Regions from separate parts of the Salipaludibacillus sp. HK11 genome, predicted to be linked through region 2. Evidence: predicted binding sites of a transcription regulator. Region 2 holds the regulator's gene; the other holds the start of a gene.

Region 1 (4,879 bases), 2.1 Mb from region 2:
TTACACTATTCTAGCAGCAACGAGACCCTCGTTGCTGCTTTTTATATTTTGTAATAACGGTTGTACAAGCGATTTAGCTCTATTCAAGAACTTCATCCGTTTAAGGCGGAAATAATTTGAATAGAGGTGCTTCACATGAATTTCGGACATATTTTAACTGCCATGGTCACCCCTTTTGATCAAGATGGCAATATCGATTTTCCAGCAACGAAAGAATTAATCCAACATTTATTAGCTAATGGTTCTGATGGAATTGTCGTAGCAGGAACAACAGGTGAATCTCCTACTTTAAGTATTCAAGAGAAAGTATCTCTTTACGAATTCACTGTTGAAGTAGTTGACGGAAGAGGTCCAGTCATTGCAGGAACAGGAACAAATAGTACGAGAGCAGCTATTGAGTTAACTGAGTTGGCTACAAGAGCCGGTGTCGATGGTGTCATGCTCGCAACACCTTATTATAATAAACCAAGCCAAGAAGGTATGTATGCGCATTTCAAAGCTATTGCCGCAGCGACTCCGCTTCCAGTTATGTTGTATAACGTACCTGGCAGAAGTTCAGTCACTTTGCTCCCTGCTACAGTTATCCGACTATCAGAAATTAAAAATATCGTATCTATTAAAGAAGCAAGCGGTGATTTAGACGCTATGTCAGAAATTATTGATAAAACGTCTGATGATTTCACTCTTTACAGTGGGGATGATAGCTTGACATTGCCTATTTTATCTATCGGTGGGAATGGCGCTGTTTCCGTGTCATCTCATATTATCGGTAACGAGATGAAGGACATGATTACAGCACATGAAAATGGTCATGTAAAGTATGCAGCACAACTTCATCGTCAACTTTTACCAGTAATGGACGTCATGTTTAGTGCTCCTAGCCCGTCACCAGTAAAAGCAGCTTTAGAAATGTGTTCAATTAAAGTTGGATCTGTTCGATTACCTCTAGTTTCTTTAACACCAGAAGAATCGCAGAAAGTCCATCATATAATCCGGCATAAGATATTTTCTTCTGCTGTGTAACAGAAAGCAGGCCTTCATTTTTTTGAAGGCCATTTATTTTTTATTTATTTTGAGATCAATTTTAGAGTGTATTCTGTCTAAAACTCGAGTGTTATAAAGAGAAGATTGCGAATCCCTTGCTGATTCGGAACGTTTTTCAATTTATATTCCTCGAACGTTCCGAGTGCCCCGTTATGCCCCGTTGATTCGGAGCGTTTTTCAATTTAGATTCTTCGATCGTTCCGAATCCCTCGTTGATTCGGAACGTTTTTCAATTTCGAATCAACGAACTGTCTGAATACCTCATTGATTCGGAGCGTTTTTCAATTTCGACTCCGCGAACGGTCCGAATCCCTCGTTGATTCGGAGCGTTTTCCAATTTAGATTCCTCGATCGTTCCGAATCCCTCATTGATTCGGAGCGTTTTTCAATTTCGACTCCGCCAACGTTCCGAATGCCTCGTTGATTCGGAACGATAACGAAAGACTGAAAGCGTTGGGCACGGAAAGAGTTCGCTTTTAGTCGATCGAGTGTTTTCTGTAAAAATTGTGTGAGTAATTGTTTTTTTGATCCCTTTTATATTCACATCTTAGTGCTTTATGAATAATTCAAGAATTATTAGTTCTCCCATTTGTTCCTAAAAAGAACTTTCAATTTATTAGATGCAGACAAACAAATTTGTTTCGTCTCCTCTTCTGTCATCATAAAATGTTCTGCAGTTATCATTATAGGAGTTCTCTGATGGACTGTTAACCTTCCATACTGACGAAGATTCGATTCCTCAACTTCACGAAAATAACGAAAGACTGATTTTTCAGGTTCAGGAAGCCGCTTGATTAGTTGATCACGCTGCTCAAAATAGCTATCTTTATTAAAGTGATCCATAAACCTCTCCCCTTTTGATCGTATTAATTCAATTTTCTTTACATAGAATATACGATTGAACAATGATAAAGATTCAGCTTTATATACTTATTTAGAGGTAGATTTTAGCTAGTATAAGCTCATTTAAAATCAGCCATTATCTATCTGTTACACTTTAGTGTAGCAAAATTTGAAAAATCACTTATGTAAAATAATCTAACTTAACCTTATTAAACTGGGAAACTAACTAATAACCTCTTAAAAAATTATAACTGTTACATAAATATTTGATCTCTGTTCTAGTTTTCATGAAAGTGTCACATTTAGCTATTGTTGTAAGCCATTTTTACTTTTATACTTAAGGTACATTAAAAATGTGATTTAATTCACTAATATATCAGTCTGACATGGCACGTTTTACAACTAAAACTATATGGAGGCGTTAATTATGAGTAAGACAATTGAGAATGTAAGTCACCCGGCATGGTTTAACTTCAACAGTGGACTTTGGAATAATGAAATCAACGTTCGTGATTTCATTCAAACCAACTACTCTCTTTATAATGGTGACGAGAGTTTTCTCGAGAACGCAACAGAAGCTACAAATGATCTTTGGAAGCAAGTAATGGACCTTACTACACAAGAACGTGAAAGAGGTGGAGTATATGATTTAGATACAAAAATCGTATCTACTATTACTTCTCATAATGCTGGATACCTTGATCAGTCAAAAGAAAAAATTGTTGGTGTTCAAACAGATGTACCTTTCAAGAGATCCATGCAACCTTTTGGTGGGATCCGCATGGCGAAAGCGGCTTTGGAGTCTTACGGTTACGAACTAGACGCAGACGTTGAGAAAATTTTCAGTGATTTTGCCAAGACTCATAATCAAGGCGTATATGACGCTTATACTCCTGAAATGAAATTAGCTAGAAAAGTTGGTATTATTACAGGTCTTCCAGATGCTTATGGTCGTGGACGAATCATTGGTGACTATCGACGTATTGCACTTTATGGTGTTGATTTTCTCATTAAAGGAAAGCAAGACGAATTAAACAGCTTCTCTGGGGCAATGACAGAAGAAGTGATTCGTTCTAGAGAAGAGACTTCCGAGCAAATTCGAGCGCTTAAAGACTTAAAACAATTAGGTACTATATATGGATTTGATATTTCTGAACCAGCTATGAATGCAACAGAAGCATTCCAATGGTTGTATCTTGGATATTTGGCTGCAGTAAAAGAACAAAACGGTGCAGCTATGAGTTTAGGGCGAGTTTCTACGTTCCTTGACATCTATATTGAAAGAGATTTAGCAAATGGTACTTTAACTGAAGTTGAAGCTCAAGAAATAGTTGATCATTTTGTAATGAAACTTCGCTTAGTTAAATTTGCCAGAACGCCTGAATACAATGATTTATTCAGTGGAGACCCAACATGGGTAACAGAATCTATCGGTGGCGTTGGCCAGGACGGTCGTGCACTAGTAACTAAAAACTCATTCCGTTTCCTTCATACTTTAAAAAATCTAGGACCCGCTCCTGAGCCAAACTTAACTGTACTATGGTCTCCTTCATTACCAGTAACATTCAAGCATTATTGCTCGAAAATGTCGATTGAAACTAGTGCAATACAATATGAGAATGACGAAATCATGAGACCAGAATATGGTGATGATTATGGAATTGCTTGTTGTGTGTCGGCAATGGCAATCGGAAAACAAATGCAATTTTTCGGAGCAAGAGCAAACGTTGCAAAAGCTTTACTTTATGCAATAAACGGTGGTGTTGATGAAAAAGCGAAGGTCAATGTCGTTCCTGGTATTACTCCAATCACATCAGATTATCTTGATTACGATGAAGTAATGAGCAACTACGATGCTGTGTTAGAATGGCTTGCAGGACTCTACATCAATACACTTAATATCATTCACTTCATGCATGACAAATATAGTTATGAAAAAATTGAAATGGCCCTGCACGATAAAGAAATACGTCGTACGATGGCTACAGGTATCGCTGGTCTCTCCGTGGCAGCTGACTCATTAAGTGCCATTAAACACTCTAAAGTAAAAGTTATTCGCGATGCAGACGGGCTTGCTGTAGACTATGAAGTAGAAGGAGAATATCCACAGTACGGCAATGATGACGATCGCGTTGATGAGCTCGCTAAAGATTTAGTTATTAAATTTTCTAATATGCTCAAACAACACGGTACTCACCGAAATGCAGAGACAACGATGTCGATTCTAACGATTACTTCCAACGTCGTTTACGGAAAGAAAACTGGAAATACTCCTGATGGACGTAAAGATGGCGAACCATTTGCACCTGGTGCTAACCCACTTCACGGAAGAGATAAAAAAGGAGCACTTGCTTCATTAAATTCCGTTGCAAAAATGCCATATGGGAATTCACTAGATGGCATTTCCAATACATTCTCGATCGTACCTAAAGCACTAGGAAAAGAAGAGGATGTACAAAAAGCTAATCTATCTGCAATCCTCGACGGGTACTCTGAAAAAGAAGGTCATCATTTAAATATCAATGTATTTAATCGTGAAACATTATTAAACGCAATGGAGCATCCTGAAGAATATCCACAATTGACGATTCGCGTTTCGGGATATGCTGTAAACTTTATAAAATTAACTCGTGAACAACAAATCGATGTTATTAATCGAACGTTCCACGAATCAATGTAAAACGTATCATTCAGATAGAAAGATATAAATTTCTCAGGAAAGCATCAGCAGTTATCCTGCCGATGCTTTCTAGTTCTTAGGGGGTCATCTTATGGAAGGAAGAATTCATTCTGTAGAAACATCAGGTATGGTAGACGGACCGGGAATCCGTTATGTCATCTTCACGCAAGGGTGTCTTTTACGATGCCAATACTGTCATAATCCCGATTCATGGGATCGTGATGCTGGTGAATTGAGAAGTGTTAAATCTTTAATTGAAGATATTCAGAAATATACACCTTACATGAAACATTCCAACGGTGGTGTAACTGT
Region 2 (4,879 bases):
TATTCGTCCCAAAGTTCTTGGAGAGCAGACTTACTTGATGTAAGGTTCGTTTGTTCTTGATCATAGTATCCGATAGATACATTACTTCCGTAACGGATGTCACCTTTGATTAACTTCATTTGTCCAGCAATGGCTTTAATGAGCGTCGATTTACCAATACCATTTGGTCCGATCAATGCAACACTTTCACCACGGTCCATTTTCAACGACACATTTTCAAATAAAGGTTTGCTATCATATCCAACAGTCAAATCGTTGATCATTAATACGTCATTGCCACTTTGTCGATCGATATTAAATCGAAAATTTGCTGACTGATCTTCAGAGGAAGGTCTATCTTTTACCGTTATTTTTTCTAACTGTTTTCGACGGCTTTTTGCTCGGTTACTTGTAGAAGCGCGAGCTAAGTTTTTTTGCACAAATGTTTCTAATTTCTTAATTTCTCCTTGCTGTTTCTCAAATTGCTTCATCTCTTGTTCATACATTCGTGCCTTTTCTTCTAAGTATTTTGAGTAGTTCCCTGTAAATTTCAGCGTTTGATGAAAGGAAAGTTCGTATACATAGTCGACAACACGGTCAAGGAAAAAACGGTCGTGGGAGACGATGAGGATAGCTCCATCATAACCTGCTAAATAATTCTCAAGCCAAGTTAACGTTTGAATGTCGAGGTGGTTTGTCGGCTCGTCTAAAACTAATAGGCTAGGCTTCGACAGTAAGAGTTTCCCTAGAGCTAATCGGGTTTTTTGTCCGCCACTTAAGGAATTAATTGACGTGCTGTAGTCAAAATTTTTAAAATTAAGGCCAGATAAAATACTGCGGATATCTGCTTCATATTGAAAGCCACCACGGTCTTTAAAATCTTGTTGTAATTGATCGTACTCTTCCAGAATCTTTTCGTAATCAGGTTGATCAGGATCACTCATTTTTTCTTCTAGTTTTCGCAAGTTTTGTTCCATTTTTTTTAGAGCGGTGAAAACAGTTAACATCTCTTCCCATATGGAACGTGATGATTCAAGACCGCTATCCTGAGCGAGATAACCGATATTAACGTCCTTTGGGATCATTAAGTTTCCCGAATCATAAGGAAGTTCGCCGGTAATAATTTTTAGCAATGTTGATTTACCAGCACCGTTTCTACCTACGAGCGCAATCCGTTCATGACTTTTTATTTCTAATTTTACATTGGACAGAATTTCGTCTGTACCGAATGATTTTGATATTTGTGCACATTGTAATAAAATCATATTTTGGTCATCCTCACAATCAAATTCCATTCATTTCACAAGCTAAGTGTACATGAGAACGAACAACAATGGCAACTGAATTGTGGCGATAATTAGCTAGTGCTAAGGAGAAAGTAGAAATTTGAACGAGGAAATATAGTAGTTGTTTACTTCATAATCACAAAGTTATGCAGTTTGTGAAAGAATGGTGTACAATGAAAGAAGAAATAAAGGGGGATGTTCATGGACTCTTTCACACACTTTAACGAGCAAGGCCGTGCTAAAATGGTAGATATTTCACATAAAGACGAGACGGTCAGAACTGCTGTCGCAACATCAAGTGTTTATGTGAACAAAGAAATTTATGAAGCAATTCAACAAGGTAAAATGAAGAAAGGCGATGTGTTAGCAGTTGCTCAAGTTGCTGGGATAATGGCAGCTAAAAACACGTCCCAATGGATTCCAATGTGTCACCCATTATCATTGTCGGGTGTCGACATTCAGTTTGATTGGAATGTGAAGGAAGATACATATCAATTGGCGATTGAAGTTGCTGTGAAGACAAAAGGCAGTACGGGAGTGGAAATGGAAGCGTTAACATCGGCGTCTGCGACAGCGTTAACCATTTATGATATGTGTAAGGCTATTGATAAAGGCATGGTAATTGGTGAAACCTACTTATGTGAAAAAACGGGTGGGAAAAGCGGCGATTTCAAACGAAGTTAATTCTGATATTAATGATAAAGTAATCATAAATAGCGTGACTAGAGTAGAAGTAAGAATATGAGAATGGGGGGCAATGTTTCATGGATATGGATCAAGCAAAAATACCGCAAGCAACGGCTAAGCGTTTGCCACTATATTATCGTTTTTTGGAAGGCTTACAGGCTTCTGGAAAACATCGTGTATCTTCGTCTGAATTGAGTGAAGCGGTAAAAGTCGACTCTGCTACAATTCGTAGAGATTTTTCTTATTTTGGTGCGTTAGGGAAAAAAGGCTATGGGTATAATGTGAATTATTTGCTATCATTTTTCAGGAAGACGTTAGATCAAGATGAGTTAACAAAAGTAACACTCGTTGGTGTTGGAAACTTGGGAACGGCATTTTTAAATTATAACTTTAGCAAAACAAATAATACGAGAATTGAAATGGCTTTTGATGTGGATGAAGATAAAGTAGGGAAAGAAATAGGTGAAGTGCCGATTTACCATTTGAATGAATTTGCTGATCGCATTGCAAATAATAATGTGGAAGTCGTGATATTAACTGTTCCATCACACGTTGCACAACCTATCGCTGATCAGCTAGTAGCTTCAGGGATCAAAGGGATTCTGAATTTTACGCCTGCAAGGTTGTCAGTACCTGATGATGTGAGGGTTCATCATATTGATCTTTCAGTAGAGTTGCAATCACTCATTTATTTCTTAAAACATTATCCATTATAAAGGAACGTAGCAGGTCTTCTATTTGTGGAGGCCTGTTTTTGTTTTGCATGGATTTTATGATCACGTAGATAAAACTCGTGGTATAGTAGATTAACAGATATATTTCGTGAGACGAAGGAAAGAGTGATGAAATCATGGCGAAGGTTCCGCAGAAATGGTTGGTAGTTATAACGGTTTTATTAGGGACGTTTACAATTATTTTAAATAATAGCATGTTGAATCCAGCGGTGCCTCATTTAATGAACATATTTGAAGCGGATGCAGTAGCGACAGGCTGGGTGATTACAATTTTCATGGTTACGATGGGGATGATCATGCCTTTAACTGGTTATTTAGGTGATAAGTTTGGCAAGAAACAGCTATATATAGCTGGATTATCTTTGTTTATTCTAGGCTCTATATTAGGGTCACTCTCGTGGGATTTGTCTTCTTTGATTTTTTTTAGAGGGGTACAAGGCGTTGGTGGTGGTGTGATGATGCCTTTGTCTTTAGCATTAATATTTGAAGCATTTCCAAAAAAAGAACGCGGACTTGCTACGGGGGTTTGGGGAATAGCTGCGATGATGGCGCCGACAATCGGCCCTACTCTTGGAGGAATAATCATAGAAATGGGCTCATGGGAATGGCTATTTCTTTTCAATATCCCATCAGGGGTTCTCGGATTAATCTTTTCAATCTACTATTTAAAGCAGACGAAAAAAGTCGCTAATATTCGCTTTGATCGTTGGGGGTTTCTAACGGTAACGCTAGGTGTAGGTTCGATGTTGTTTGCGTTAGGTAGAGTGTCCGAACTTAACGATTTACGAGACGTGACGAATATCAGCCTTTTGCTATTAGGTCTTTTATCGTTGTATCTATTCGTCCGTATTGAGAACCGTACAGACCAACCGTTACTAGATTTGTCTATCTTTAAAATTCCAGCTTACACATACAGTGTATGGGTAGCAATGATCAGTTCGATATCATTGTTTGGAGGAATCTTTCTTCTGCCGCTATTAATTCAGCAAGTTTACGGGTTGGGTGCGATCATGACCGGGTTGACGTTTCTGCCGTCGGCTTTACTAGCGGGTATATTCATGACAATTGGCGGGAGGTTATTGGATCGCCAAGGGCCGTCGGTGATTGTCACGACAGGATTAACGATTGGTGCTGTTGGGACTTTATTGCTTGGACTGATTGGAATGGATACAGCAATATGGGTTATCTTTGTTCTGAATGCGGTAAGGGGAATTGGAATGGGGTTAAGTACGATGCCAGCGACAACTGCTGGGATGAATGCCATACCAGAGAAGTTTATCTCCCGAGGATCTGCGATGAATAATGTCCTGCGACAAATGAGTTCCGCATTAGGGATCGTCTTCGTTTCGATATATTTTGAGGTTCGTCGTGGACAAGTGATGGCAACGAGTAGCGTTACATTAGAAGAAGCTAGTCTAACGGCTGTAACAGAAGGTTTTCTCGTTATTGCGGTATTGGCGTTTCTATCTATTCCAGCGGGATTATTATTAGGTAAGGAACATCGAAAACAACAGGAAGAAATTAATTGATAACAGAAAGCCCTTCGATCAGATTTGTCGAAGGGCTTCATTAATAATTATTTTTTGTTATTCTCCTGATTTTGTTTGGCGACGCCGCCGAAATGGCGAAAAGCTAAGAAATAGTCAAAAGCTGCAAATGCCATGAACAGAATTGTGTAGATTCCCCATCCAGTAGTTTGATCTGCTGATTGGATCGCTAAATATAGAAATAACGTTCCTAGAAAAAAGAACATATACCCTTGAAAGCGAGAATGTTTCTTCATATGAACAACCCTCCTATTGCTTGGATCGTTTGTTCAAGTTCTTCTAATTGTTCCATTAAATCTTGCAATTGTTCCCCGTATACGACTTGTATGAGCATCACAAAGGAGTTAATTCCAACGTGAGCCATTATCGGAACAATAATTCGTTTGGTTTTCACATAGAGGTAAGCAAACACAATTCCCATTGCTAGATAGACAAGGAGGTGTTCAAAGTCCCAATGGACAACGGCAAAGATTAACCCACTCGATATAGCGGCAATCCAGAAACCGAAGCGTTTGAATAAACTTCCGAAGATAACCATTCGAAACACGAGTTCCTCTATGATCGGTACAAATACGGCAACTACAGGAATCATGAAGGGAACGGCTGTAGCCATATCGACAATCATATCCGTATTTTCAGATCCCGG

What was found. Region 2 encodes Rex, which represses fermentation and respiration genes when NADH is low (regulators of the CRP and FNR family bind a similar motif). Its sites were predicted from a motif close to TTGTGAAATATTTCACAA; they were not measured.
Region 1: pflB (formate C-acetyltransferase) is a predicted target of Rex. The motif match lies at 2,241-2,258, and genes of this name have one in related genera.

The regions. Positions count from the first base shown of each region.
Region 1 covers NZ_CP181045.1:1,159,534-1,164,412, reverse strand. Annotated here, with positions in the region: gene dapA (4-hydroxy-tetrahydrodipicolinate synthase) at 136-1,023, shown strand; gene ACM26V_RS05870 (hypothetical protein) at 1,621-1,887, opposite strand; gene pflB (formate C-acetyltransferase) at 2,315-4,567, shown strand; gene pflA (pyruvate formate-lyase-activating protein) at 4,659-4,879, shown strand, end outside.
Region 2 covers NZ_CP181045.1:4,283,326-4,288,204, forward strand. Annotated here, with positions in the region: gene ACM26V_RS20400 (ABC-F family ATP-binding cassette domain-containing protein) at 1-1,244, opposite strand, end outside; gene moaC (cyclic pyranopterin monophosphate synthase MoaC) at 1,467-1,949, shown strand; gene ACM26V_RS20410 (redox-sensing transcriptional repressor Rex) at 2,030-2,668, shown strand; gene ACM26V_RS20415 (MDR family MFS transporter) at 2,803-4,215, shown strand; gene ACM26V_RS20420 (YdiK family protein) at 4,263-4,469, opposite strand; gene ACM26V_RS20425 (lysostaphin resistance A-like protein) at 4,466-4,879, opposite strand, start outside.